One region of the Micromonospora sp. R77 genome, then DNA from elsewhere that is predicted to be linked to it. Evidence: riboswitches for the same ligand, from Rfam matches in the RefSeq annotation. Region 1 holds a riboswitch; each other region holds the start of a gene.

Region 1 (3,178 bases):
ATGCCGACATTCTATCGAACACACGTACTAACGCGCAGTCCGACACGCAGCTCGCCCGTATCGGTCGCTATGGTGTTCCGATGCTGCTCTCCGACCGTGACCTGGTCTCCGAGATCAAGGCGGGCACCCTCGCGCTGGAGCCCTTCGAGCCCACGCTGGTGCAGCCGTCCAGCATCGACGTACGCCTGGACAAGCTCTTCCGGGTGTTCAACAACCACCTCTACACCCACATCGATCCGGCCATGCAGCAGGACGACCTGACCTCGATGGTCGAGGTGCCCGACGGCGAGCCGTTCGTGCTGCACCCGGGCGAGTTCGTGCTCGCCTCCACGCTCGAGGTGATCTCGCTGGGCGACCAGCTCGCCGGCCGCCTGGAGGGCAAGTCCAGCCTGGGCCGGCTCGGGCTGCTCACCCACTCCACCGCCGGCTTCATCGACCCGGGCTTCTCCGGGCACGTCACGCTGGAGCTGTCCAACGTGGCGAACCTGCCGATCACGCTCTGGCCGGGCATGAAGATCGGCCAGCTCTGCATCTTCCGGCTCTCCTCGCCGGCCGAGCACCCGTACGGCTCGGTCGTCTACGGCTCGCGCTACCAGGGGCAGCGCGGCCCCACCCCGAGCCGCGCCTGGCAGAACTGGCGCACCTGGCCGACCCGCTGACCGGCCAGCCGAGTGTTAACAGGGGCCCCTTCCTCTACCTGAGGCGTTAAGAAGGGGCCCCTCCTTTCACCGTCAGCCGGGACGGCCGTAGCTGTTGATCTGGCCGTCGTCGACGCGCTTCATGGTGATGGGCTTGCCGGACTGGGAGGCGTGGACCACCCAGCCGTCGCCGACGTACATGCCGACGTGGTGCAGGTCGCTGTAGTAGAAGACCAGGTCACCGGGGCGCAGCTCGCTGCGGCTGACCCGTCGGGTGACGTCGTGCTGCTGCCGGGCGTTGTGCGGCAGCGAGACACCCGCCTTGTCCCAGGCGGCCATGGTCAGACCGGAGCAGTCGAAGTGGTCCGGGCCGGCGGCGCCCCAGACATAGATCTTGCCGATCTGGGCGCAGGCGAACTTGACGGCGACCCCGGCGGGGCCACCCGGGTAGCCGGACGGGCACGGCGCGGGCCGCAGCGGACCGCCGCCGCCGCTGCCGTACACCTTGAGCCGGAGCTTGCCGAGGCGGGCGATCTCGGCGTTGATCTGCTGCTTCTTCGCCGCCAGCTGGGCCTTGGTCCGGGTCAGCTGGGTCACCATCTCGTCCAGCGGCTTCTTCTTCGCGGTTAGCTGGTCGCGCAGGTCGACGACCGACCGCACCTCCTGCTGCTGGCGGTGTGCGAAGCGGTCGAGCAGTTCGAGGCCGGCCAGCACGTCGCCCGGCGAGCGGCTGCCCAGCAGCGCGTTCACCGTGGAGACGTTCTGCCCCTTGTACGCCTCGGCGGCCAGCCCGCTGACCTGCCCCATGGCGAGGTCGACCTGGAGCTGGAGCGGGGCGATCTGCTTGGCGAGGGCGTCGGCCTGCCGGCTCTTGACCGCGAGGTCCTGACTGGTGGCGTTGTACTGCTCGATGATCGGTTCGAGCTTCTCCCAGTCCTGGTCGATCTGGCGTTCGATCTCGGTGACCGAGGGTTCGGCGTGGGCCGCCGTGGCGCCGCCGGTCAGGATGACGGCGGTGCCGGCCAGGGCGGCGAGGAGGGTGGTGAAGCGGGACCAGCGTGGGCGCGGCGCAGCCGTCATCCGGTCGACCGACCGGACCGACGGTCGCCGCGGGGCATGGTGTGCCACCGGGCTTCCGTACTCCTTCTGCGTGACCGCCTACCGGGTTAGCTGACGGGTTCGGGCGGGAAGGGAGCCGCCCTACCGCAGTGCTGCGGATTCACCCCGGTTACCTGGGTCCCCGGCTCGCCCGGAGGCGACTCGGCGGTGTCCGACCGTGACCGCCCGGGATGGACGGTCCAGTTTCCGGTCGACGATTGACCAGAGTAGAGATGGCCGTTATCGATCCGCAACCCGCGACGCCGTGACACTCCGTACCTGTTGAGGGCGCCGGATCGCGGTTCGTGAAGAAATCTTTCAGGCAACATCATTTAACCGGAAGGTATTGACCTGAAGCGGTACCGGGGGCGAGGGTGGGCACGCAGTGACCCCCATCGAACCTGGAGGTTCCATGCACCTCACCCCCGTCCCGCCACGCCGACGGATCCTGCTCGCCGGCGCCGTGGCGGCGGCCACCGTCCTGCTCACCGCCGGCCCGGTCACCGCCGACCCGGCCACCACCGGGACCGACCAACCCACCGACCGCCAGCAGCAGTACGCGACCGCCGCCGCCGAGTACGGCGTACCGGAGAGCGTCCTGCTCGGCGTCTCCTACCTCGAGTCCCGCTGGGACACCCATCCCGGCCAGCCGAGCACCAGCGGCGGCTACGGGCCCATGCACCTGACCGACGCCGTGCAGGTCGCCGCCACCCCGTCCGGCGCGCACGTCGACGAGAACGAGGACCCCCGGGGCGACGACTCCCGGCCGCTGACCGTGGACACCGCCGCCGCGGCCGAGCCGACCGGCGACCTGCTGCCGTCGGCGTCCCTGCAGACCCTCGACACCGCCGCCGCGCTCACCGGGGTGGCCGAGGAGACGCTGCGGGACGACGCCGCCGCCAACATCCGGGGCGGCGCGGCGCTGCTGGCGTCGTACCAGAAGGAGCTGGCCGCGCCCGTCGGCGCCGGCAGCGACCCGGCGGCCTGGTACGGCGCGGTGGCCCGCTACTCCGGCGCGGACACCGAGGACGCCGCGGCGGCCTTCGCCGACGAGGTGTACGACCAGATCGGCCTCGGCGCCAGCCGGACCACCGACGACGGGCAGCGGGTGACCCTCGCCGCCCGGTCGGTGACGCCCGACGAGTCCGGCCTGCACAAGCTGGGGCTGCGCCGGGCCGAGCGGCCGGACGGCCTGGAGTGCCCGGTGCGGCTCGCCTGCGAGTGGATCCCCGCGCCCTACGAGAAGTACGGCCCGAACCCGGGCGACTACGGCAACCACGACCTCGGTGAGCGGCCGGCGCAGCAGAAGATCGAGTACATCGTCATCCACGACACCGAGGGCTACTTCGGCCCGAGCGTGAAGCTGGTGCAGACCAAGACCTACCTGGGCTGGCACTACACGCTGCGCTCGGTGGACGGCTACGTCGCCCAGCACATCAAGG
Region 2 (3,178 bases), 1.9 Mb from region 1:
ACCGGCCGCAGGTCGGCCGCCACCCGCCGGCCAGGCCGGCGAAGGTGTACGCGGGCAGCGGCGGCGACCAGCCGTGGCCGGCCAGGTCGGGGGCGAGCCACCGGCCCGCCCAGCGCTGTTCCAGCAGCGGGGCCCAGGGCAGCCACACCTCGCCGGTGGCACCCATCCCGTGCAGCAGCAGCAGGTGCCGGGCACCCGTGTCGTCGGTCATGCGCCGCAGTGTGCCACCGGCCGGACACCACGCGCGAGAGCGGACATCCGACACCCGGCGAGGGGAGGGCCCGGGGGACGACGACGTCGGGCGCCGGCTCCAGGAGCCGACGCCCGACGGGTGAACGGGGTTGATCAGGCGGAGTAGCCGCGGGTGGCCATCCAGTTGGCCAGCTCGACGGTGCTGATCCAGTACGCCGGCAGCGACGGGTCCGCCGAGTCGGCGATCCGCACGGTCCGGCCGTCGTCGGAGTAGCCCACCACGGCGATGTAGTGGCCGCCCGGGAAGGAGTGCCAGCCGCCGTCGGTGTCGGTGGCGTCGCCGGCGACGTTGGCCACCACGGCCCGGCCCTTGCTGACCGCCGCGACCACGTCGGCCCGCAGCCGGTCGGTCTGCGCCGCGCTCGGGCTGCCCTCGATCATCCGGGTCCGGTACGGGTTGCCCTTGACCTGCTGGTTGAGCACCCGGGTGGTGTCCTCGGCCGAGTTGGTGCCCATCTCGGTGGTGCCCAGCGCGACGGCCAGCTCGTCCTGGGTCCGCTCGATGCCGGCGGCGCTCAGCGCGTTGCGCACCGCAGCCGGGCCGCAGTTGTAGTACGTGGTCTGTGCCTCGTAGGTGTAGTCGAGGACCTTCTTCGACGGCGGCTTCGGTGCCGCCTTGCGGGTGGTGTCCGGGTCCGGCTTGGCCGTGGTCGGCCTGGCGCTGGTCGGCTTCGCCGAGGGCGAGGCGCTGGGCGACGCCGGAGCGCTGGGCGAGACGGACGGGACGGCGGCGATCCGGGCCTGGGTGCCGGCCGCGACGTCACCGAGCTGCGGGGCCAGGTCGGCCACGGCGGCGGTGTTCTGCCGGCGGACGGGGGCGTCGTCACCGTGCGCCAGCAGGGCGCCGGTGCCGGAGGCCAGCACCAGGGCGGCGGCCGAACCGGCGACGATCTGGTAGCGACGTTCGGTGGCGAGGCGCCGCAGCTGCCGCTTCAGGGTGTGCTTCACAGGGGGCTTCCTCCACGGGGTGGGGGCGGCACACGCCGGCCCGGCGCGCGGAGATGCTCACGCGCGACGGAGCGGATCCGTGGGCGGGGTGGGCCGCGGGGAAGGGGTGCGCCCGGTCAGTCGGGCGCGCGGGCGGATGCCGGTATCAGCTCGCGGACAGGGCGAGCGACGGCACCGCGGCGCCGTGGAGGGGGTGTGGTCGAGGGGTGGCAGAGTGCTGCACGAAGACGGAACTCCTTCCGACACCGCCTACCGGGTTAGCTGACGGATTCGGGCGGGAAGATCGCCCTACCGCGGGCCGTGGCCCGCGGATTCACCCCGGATGTGCATGGGTCCCCGGTTCGCAGAAGATCACGATTGAGCGGGTCGGCGCGGCGTCGCCTCTTGCGATCGGAAACCGCACCGGACGCGCCGACACTACCGGCGGGTACGCGCCCTGCCAAGCGCTCCCACCTGCGTAAACGTCGAACATTGCGGATCCGACCGGAACAGACAGGTCACTGACGTCACTCAATGGGACGAGCAGCCGAGAAAGGAACGGCGGTCGATTACCGGACATACGGGGAGCGGGTGACCCGGCAACCTGGGACGGCATGGACCGCCACGCCCCGGATGACCGTTTTTCGATTCCGGGGCGATCCGGTCCGGCAGTTTCACGTCACAATTCAGCCAACCCGCGCCGGCCGCCACCGGGCGGTCCGCGGGACGGGCGCGCCGACCGGGGCGAAGGTCTGGGTCACCGCCTCGGACCGGCGTACCGGGACGATGCCGGGGCGCAGCCGCTCCGCCGCCGCGTACGCCTCCACAGCCAGGGCACGGGCCGACTCGGCGGCCAGTTCGGCGTCCCGCCACGCCCGCTGCTCCCGCTCGGCGGCGGCCCGGTACCCGGCCGACCGGCCGTCGCGTACCGCCCGGGCCAGCACGATCTCCTGCTCGGCGGGGTGCCGGCGCGGGTCCCACCCGTTGCGGTGGGCGAGCACGTCGGCGAGTTGCCGGGCGGTCAGGTCGCCCCGCCAGTGCGCCGTCATCGCGGCGTGGTGCAGCCAGCGCTCCCGGGACGCGTACTCGGCCGGGGTGCGCGGTGCGCGGCGCGGGCAGTACGGCACCGGCGAGCGTCGGGCGGCCACCTCCGCCTCGTCGTACGTCCGCCAGGCCCGGTCCACCTCCGCCTGGGCGACCAGCCAGCGCTCGCGGTGCCGGCGGGCGTTCTCCGCCGCCCCGGCGGCGGCGACGGCCACCTCGTCGGCAGTAGCGGCGCAGGTCGGCCAGTTGGGCCGCCTGTGCCACCGCCGGGTCGACGGCCGGCTCGTCGTCGGTCGGGGTGTCCCGCTCGGGGCGGGCGACCAGCACCGCGAGCAGGAGCAGGGCGAGCAGGAGCAGGGCCGACCAGATGGCGGCGGCCTCCGGGACCTCGATCAGGAACTGGTACAGAACGGTCTGCATGGTCGGCACCTCACGGAGCGGATGTGGTGAAGAGGTCCGCAGGACCCGGAGACGGGCACGACCGGTACGGGTGCCGCCGGGTGCATACGGGGGTGAGGTCGGGTGGTGCGTGCTCGCGGGCGACCGCCCGCACGACGTCAGCGGGCCGGCGGGGCGCGGGAGCCGAGGGCCGACGGTGCCGACCCGCCCGCGAGGTGCTGCGGGGTGCCCGGTACGGCCGGTGCGCGCGCGCCCCGCGAGCCGCCACCCGGGCCGGCAGGTCGCCGACGGCGGCGGGCGGGAGTCGGCCGTGCCGGTGGCCGAGTGGCCGACGCGGGCCGGGGCGGTGACCACCTGTCCGGAGCCGCCCCTGGCATCGACCGCCCGACCGGCGTCGGCCGTGGCCGCGACGGCGTGACCGGAACCGGCGGCGCGGGTGGCGGCGCGACCCGGCCGGCGGTGTGGAAGATGCCGTGACCGGAGCCCGCAGGGTGGGTGGCGGCGTGACCGGTGACGGTGGTCGGCGTGGGCCGCAGCCAGCGGGTCGGTAGTGCCG
Region 3 (3,178 bases), 430 kb from region 1:
GCCGACGGGCAGCACCCGTTCGCGGTGATCGTCGGGTGCTCGGACTCCCGGCTCGCCGCCGAGATCATTTTCGACCGTGGCCTCGGTGACCTCTTCGTGGTCCGGACGGCCGGCCACACGGTCGGCCCCGAGGTGCTCGGCAGCGTCGAGTACGCGGTGACCGTGCTCGGCACCCCGCTGATCGTGGTGCTCGGCCACGACTCGTGCGGCGCCGTGCAGGCCGCCAGGGACGTGGCGACCACCGGCACGCCGCCGGCCGGCCACCTCGGGGCGGTGGTCGACGCCGTCGTGCCGAGCCTGCAGCGGGCCGCCGAGCAGGGCGTCACCACCATCGACGGGATCGTCGACATCCACATCGCGCAGACCGTCGAGGCGCTGCTGGCGAACTCCACCGTGCTGGCCGAGCGGGTCACCGCCGGGCGGTGCGCGGTGGTCGGCATGTCGTACCGGCTGAGCGCCGGCGAGGTGCGCACGGTGACCACCGTGCCGGCGGGCGAGCAGACCGCGACGGACCGGACCGCTCCCGCCGTCACCGGCTGAGCGCCCTCGGACCAGAACGAAGGGGCCGCCCCGCGTGATCGCGGGGACGGCCCCTTCGTCGTACGTCGCCGGCTCAGAGCAACGACATGTGTACGTGGTCGGTGTGGTTGGACGGGCCGCTGTAGGACTTCCACCCCGTCGCCGGGAACCAGATCTGCCGGTTCCAGATCACGTAGTAGATGCCGAGCCGGTCGGCGTTGCGAATCAGGAAGGCGGCGAGGTTGTTGCCGTACCGGCGGGTGTCGTTGTTGTGCCAGGGGGAGAAGCCGCTGTTCTGCAACGACCAGTCGCAGGCCCGGCCCTTCGGGTGCTCCCACGGCCCACCCGGCCGGTAGCAGCCGACGAAGCGGTTGAAGCCGGCCCGCTTGACCTCCTTGTACGCGTGCAGCGTGCGCGGGGTGATGCAGCCGGAGGTGGTCGGATCGTTCTCGCTGCACGACTCCGGACGCCAGTCACCGTCGGAGCCGCGACCGGGGGCGACCCGGGCGACCGGGGAGGTGGCCGAGACCAGACCACCGGTGAAGCCCAGCCCGCCGACCAGGGCGAGCGACTTCTCCGCCTCGTTCTTCTTGCGGGCCATCTCGTTGGTCAGCTTCGCCTGCTCGCGTACCTCGGCCTCGACCGCCAGCCGGGCCTGCTCGGCGCGGTTGCGCACCGCACTGACGTCGGCGAGCTTCTGCTCGTTGACCATGTTCAGCTCGTCCAGCGCGGCGGCCCGCTTCACGAACGAGTCCGGCGCGTTGCTCTCCAGCAGCATGGCCATCGCGCCGATCCGGCCGGTCCGGTACGACTGCGCGGCGATCTGCGCCACCTGGGGCTTCAGGGCCTCCAGCTCGTCCTTGGCCCGGCGTTCCTCGGCGGCGAGCTGGCGCTGCCGCTCCTCGGACTTGGCCAGCTTCGCCTTCGCCTGGATGTAGCCCCGGTTGGCCGCGTCGATCACGTCGGTGATCAGCGCCGGCTCGTCGTCCTCCTCGTGCCCCGAGGGGGCGGGGGTGGTCGGGGCGGCCGTCGCCGGGGTGGGGCCGGCCACGACAGCGAAGGCGGCGAGCACGGCCACCACGGGTGTCAACCAGCGGCGCAGGGGTGCCGTCACAGTGTTCCCTTCCGTCGACCGCCGACCGGGTTAGCTGACGGGTTCGGGACGGAAGTGGCCCCTACCGCTCGCGCGGATTCACCCCATGTACCTGGTTCCCCGGTTCGCCGTGCGGCGATTGGGCGGCGGCACCGCAGGCGCCGGTGCGCGCCTTCGGCGGTGACCGGCAGCGAGGTTACCCGAGAGCACTCCCGGGCAGCTACGTCCTGAAGCCCACCAAACGCGGTATTTCGCTGCGACCCAGCGTGACCAGCATCGCGTTTAACACCGGCCGTCACGCTGCGCAGTGTCACCATCCGACCTCCGTACTCCTCGGGGCGTCCGGCCACCCGACGCGGCGGCGGGCGGCATGGTGAAGGCATGACGGAGCACGGGCAGGCGACCGGTCACGCCGGGTACTCGACCGGCCACGCCGGGCAGGCGGGTGGCCACGGCGGGGCGGGCGGGCACGACAAGCACGCCGGGCACGACCCGGAGATGTTCCGGAGACGCTTCTGGCTCTGCCTGGTGCTGACCGTGCCGGTGGTGCTGACCAGCCACATGGTGATGGACTGGTTCGGCTACTCGCTGGAGTTCCCTGGCCGGTCGTTGGTCGGGCCGGTGCTCGGCTCGGTGGTGTTCTGGTGGGGCGGCTGGCCGTTCCTGGTCGGGGCGGTCCGCGAGGTGCGGGACCGCGCCCCGGGGATGATGCTGCTGATCGGGATGGCCATCACCGTCGCGTACGGTGCGTCGCTGGCCACCAGCCTGGGCGCGTTCGACCTGGACTTCTGGTGGGAGCTGGCGGCCCTGGTGACCATCATGCTGCTCGGCCACTGGCAGGAGATGAAGGCCGTCGGGCAGGCCCGGGGGGCGCTGGCCGCGTTGGCCGCGCTGCTGCCCGACGACGCCGAGCGGGTACGGCCCGACGGGGGCACCGAACGGGTGCCGATCGCGCAGCTGCGGCTCGACGACGTGGTGCTGGTCCGCCCCGGCGGCCGGGTGCCGGCCGACGGACGGATCGTCGACGGCGGCGCCGAGCTGGACGAATCCATGATCACCGGGGAGTCCCGTCCGGTTGCCCGGTCGGTCGGGGATCGGGTGGTGGCGGGCACCGTCGCCACCGACTCGGCGATCCGGGTCCGGGTGGAGGCGCTCGGCGAGGAGACCACGCTGGCCGGGATCCAGCGGCTGGTCGCCCAGGCGCAGCAGGCCGGCGGACGGGCGCAGGTGCTCGCCGACCGCTTCGCGGCGTGGCTGTTCTATGTCGCCGTCGGCACCGCCGTGGTCACCGTGCTGGTCTGGAGCCTGCTCGGCAACGTCGGCGAGGCGGTGGTGCGGACGGTGAGCGTGCTGGTGATCGCCTGCCCGCACGCGCTCGGCCTCGCCATCCCGCTGGTGATCGCCCTCTCCACCGCCCTGGCGGCCCGCTCCGGCATCCTGGTCCGCGACCGGCTGGCCCTGGAGCGGATGCGCCTGGTCGACGCGGTGCTCTTCGACAAGACCGGCACGCTGACCCGGGGCCGGCACGTCGTCACCGAGGTGGCCGGGACGGCCGGTGTGGCCGGG
Region 4 (3,178 bases), 1.7 Mb from region 1:
ACTTCACCAGCACCCAGCGCCAGCGCAGCAGTCCCCACGGGGTGAGCAGCGCGCCGGCCACGCCGACCAGCCAGACCAGCACGCTCAGCGGCGCGAAGAGCCAGGTGACCACCAGCCCGGCGGTTGGATAGACCGCCTCCGGTGCGGCGCCGCGCAGCCCGGCGATCCCCAGGGTGAGCAGCGCCAGGTCCGCGCCGAGCCAGCCCAGCGAGGTGACCAGGTGCAGGGTCAGCAGGGCCTTGCGGGCGGTCGGGGAGAGTCGCCTCATGCCCCGATGCTCGCCCGTGCGGAGCGCGTCGTCGTGGGCCCGGCGGCGACATCCGGGGTACGTCCCGGGACGTAGCCGCCGGCCCGCCCCACCTCGGGCAGGCCGGCGGCCGGGGTCAGTAGACGGACAGGTGCACGTGGTTGGTGTGGTCGCTGGACGGGTCGCCGTTGCCGCCGCTGTACGCCTTCCAACCGCTGCTCGGCAGCCAGATCCGCTTGAACCAGATCACGTAGAGCACCGCCAGCGGGTCGGCGTTGCGGATGAAGTACGCCGACAGGTTGTCGCCGTACGTCCGGTCCCCGCCGGAGGCGACGCCGCCGAAGCCGTCGGTCTGCGCGGCGAAGTCGCAGGCCCGGCCCTTCGGGTGCTCACCCGACCCGCTCGGCCGGTGGCAGGAGACGTACCGCTTGAAGCCGGCCGCCTGGGCCTGCCGGAGCGCGTGCAGGGTGCGCGGGGTGATGCAGCCGTCGGCCGGGGTCGGGTCGTCCACGCTGCACGACTCGGGCGGCCAGGAGCCGTCCGAGTTGCGCGGTGCCGGGGTGGCGTCGGCGTTGGACGTGCCCCGGTTGCCGGTGCTGCCGCTGTCGGCGTCGCGGGCGCTCTCGGCCTTGTCGTTCGCCACCTCGAGGGCGCGTTCGGCCTGCTGCTTGCGCTTGTCCATCACCGAGACCTGCTTGCGCTGCTCCTGGATCTCGATGCCGAGCGCGGTCCGGGTGCGGGTGGCCTCGTCGCGGGTCTGGATCAGTTCGCGCAGCGCCCGGTCCTCGTGCGCGGCGACCTGGTCCAACGCCGCCGCACGGTCCATGAAGCCGTCCGGGCTGCTGCTGTTGAGCAGCGCCGACGCCGCGCTGAGCCGCCCGGTCCGGTACGCCACCCCGGCGATCTCACCGACGTTGGCGTCCCGGTTGGCCAGCTCCGCCTCGACGGTCGTGAGCTGCGCGTTGAGCTGCTGCTGCCGCTTGACCGAGCGGGCCAGCGCGGCCTTCGCCTCCAGCCAGCCCTTGCTGGCCGCGTCGAGTTGGGCGCGCAGCGCCGGGGTGCCGCCCTCGTCGTCGCCGGGGGCGGCGACGCGCAGCGGGGCGGCCCCCGCGGGGGAGACCGGCGCGACCGCGACGCCGAGGGCGAGCGTCGCGACGAGCAGGGCCGCCAGCCGCGCGGCCGTCCGTCGTACTGGTGCCACTGATGGCATGCACATGTCCTTCCGTCAGCCGCCGACCGGGTTAGCTGACGGGTTCGGGACGGAAGATCCCTACCGCTGACGCGGATGCACCCCACGAACATGGTTCCCCGGCTCGCCCTGCGGCGATTAGGCGGCGGCCACCGCAGGCGCCGGAGGGCGCCGCCCGGCGGAGGCCGCGGTCGAGCCTACCGGCGTGATGCCGGGCAGGCTCGGTACGCGGCCCTGCTCGAACGAGCCAAAACCGGCATAGCACCACAATAACCACAGAGATTTAAGCGTGTGCTAATTACCACTCCACCGCACCACAGGCCCCGGCCGACGCTCCGGGTTCGATCTGCAACGTGGCGTGATCGATGTGGAAGTCCTCGTGCAACGCCGTACGCGCCGCCGCCAGCACGTCGCCCACCTCGGCCCCCGGGGTCATGGTCAGGTGCGCGGAGGCCACCTCCATGCCCGAGGTCAGCGTCCAGACGTGCAGGTCGTGCACCTCGGCCACGCCGGGGACCGCGGCGAGCCGGTCGTGCACCGCGGTCACCTGGAGGTGCTCCGGGGCGGCCTGGACCAGGATGCGGACCGCCGCCCGGCCCAGCCGCCAGGTACGCGGCAGGATGAACACGCCGATGGCGACCGCCACCACCGGGTCCGCCCACCACCAGTCGGTGAGCGCGATGACCAGCGCGGCCCCGATCACGCCGAGCGAGCCGAGCAGGTCGCCCAGCACCTCCAGGTAGGCCCCGCGCAGGTTGATGCTCTCCTGCGCCCCGGCCCGCAGCAGGGCGAAGGCGACCAGGTTGGCGAGCAGGCCGAGCGCCGCCACGGCGAGCATCGGCCCGGCCAGCACCTCGGGTGGCGAGCCGAACCGGCGGACCGCCTCGACCAGCACGTAGACCGCGACCCCGCCGAGCAGCACGGCGTTGGCGAGGGCGGCCAGCACCTCCAGCCGATAGAGCCCGAAGGTGCGCTGCGGGTCGGTGTCGGCGCGCCGGGTGGCGGTGATCGCGGCGAGCGCCATGCCGATGCCCAGCACGTCGGTGAACATGTGCCCGGCGTCGGAGAGCAGCGCCAGCGAGCCGGTGGCGAACGCGGCGACCGCCTCGACCACCATCAGTGCGGCGAGGACCCCGAACGCGGCCCAGAGCCGGCCCCGGTGCCGGTGCGCGGCGTTGGTGATCGCGCCGCTGTGGTCGTGACCTGCGCCCACTCCCACACCCTCCGTCCCTCGGCCGAGCCCGACCCAATCTATGTTCACATTGCTATGTGTGCAAGTGAACGTCCGGCAACCGCCGCCACAACTGCCGGTGGGGCGACTCAGCCCGTCGGGTCGATCGTGGTCAGCCGCTGGGTGGCCCGGGACAGCGCCACGTAGAGCGTCCGTACCCCCGACCCCGGGTCCGCCCGGATCTCGCCCGGCGCGACCAGCACCACGCCGTCGTACTCCATGCCCTTGGCCTGGAGGCTGGTCACCACCTGGAGCCGGGAGCCGCCCAGGTCGCCCAGCCAGCCGGCCACCTCGTCCCGGCGCGGCACCGGCGTGATCACGCCGACCGTTCCCTCCACCTCGGCCAGCAGCGCGCCCGCCGCCTCGACCGTCGCGGCCGGCAGCGCGGCGGCCGGCACGGTCCGCTCGACCGGTTCGACCCCGGTGGACCGGACCGCCGTGGGCAGCGGCAGGTCCGGGTACAGCCGGCGGATCTCCGCCGCCGCCACCGCGAAGATCTCCGCCGAGTTGC

The links. Region 1 has a riboswitch for cyclic di-AMP ahead of MRQ36_RS13370 (NlpC/P60 family protein). Riboswitches for the same ligand answer to the same signal wherever they lie in the genome.
Region 2: it holds a riboswitch for cyclic di-AMP, as region 1 does, so the genes downstream of both, MRQ36_RS22635 (C39 family peptidase) here and MRQ36_RS13370 (NlpC/P60 family protein) in region 1, are expected to answer to the same signal.
Region 3: it holds a riboswitch for cyclic di-AMP, as region 1 does, so the genes downstream of both, MRQ36_RS15595 (hypothetical protein) here and MRQ36_RS13370 (NlpC/P60 family protein) in region 1, are expected to answer to the same signal.
Region 4: it holds a riboswitch for cyclic di-AMP, as region 1 does, so the genes downstream of both, MRQ36_RS05365 (hypothetical protein) here and MRQ36_RS13370 (NlpC/P60 family protein) in region 1, are expected to answer to the same signal.

What each region holds. Positions count from the first base shown of each region.
Region 1 covers NZ_JALDST010000001.1:2,891,923-2,895,100, reverse strand. Annotated here, with positions in the region: gene MRQ36_RS13380 (pyridoxamine 5'-phosphate oxidase family protein) at 1-2, opposite strand, end outside; gene dcd (dCTP deaminase) at 81-659, shown strand; gene MRQ36_RS13370 (NlpC/P60 family protein) at 732-1,718, opposite strand; cyclic di-AMP (ydaO/yuaA leader) riboswitch at 1,778-1,914, opposite strand; gene MRQ36_RS13365 (N-acetylmuramoyl-L-alanine amidase) at 2,149-3,178, shown strand, end outside.
Region 2 covers NZ_JALDST010000001.1:4,795,790-4,798,967, reverse strand. Annotated here, with positions in the region: gene MRQ36_RS22640 (alpha/beta fold hydrolase) at 1-146, opposite strand, end outside; gene MRQ36_RS22635 (C39 family peptidase) at 346-1,200, opposite strand; cyclic di-AMP (ydaO/yuaA leader) riboswitch at 1,432-1,574, opposite strand; gene MRQ36_RS22630 (hypothetical protein) at 1,866-2,438, opposite strand; gene MRQ36_RS22625 (hypothetical protein) at 2,470-2,673, shown strand.
Region 3 covers NZ_JALDST010000001.1:3,326,189-3,329,366, forward strand. Annotated here, with positions in the region: gene MRQ36_RS15590 (carbonic anhydrase) at 1-540, shown strand, start outside; gene MRQ36_RS15595 (hypothetical protein) at 614-1,633, opposite strand; cyclic di-AMP (ydaO/yuaA leader) riboswitch at 1,638-1,768, opposite strand; partial or broken gene MRQ36_RS34450 (HAD-IC family P-type ATPase) at 2,456-3,178, shown strand, end outside.
Region 4 covers NZ_JALDST010000001.1:1,209,076-1,212,253, reverse strand. Annotated here, with positions in the region: gene MRQ36_RS05370 (hypothetical protein) at 1-268, opposite strand, end outside; gene MRQ36_RS05365 (hypothetical protein) at 384-1,457, opposite strand; cyclic di-AMP (ydaO/yuaA leader) riboswitch at 1,462-1,591, opposite strand; gene MRQ36_RS05360 (cation diffusion facilitator family transporter) at 1,735-2,649, opposite strand; gene MRQ36_RS05355 (AAA family ATPase) at 2,757-3,178, opposite strand, start outside.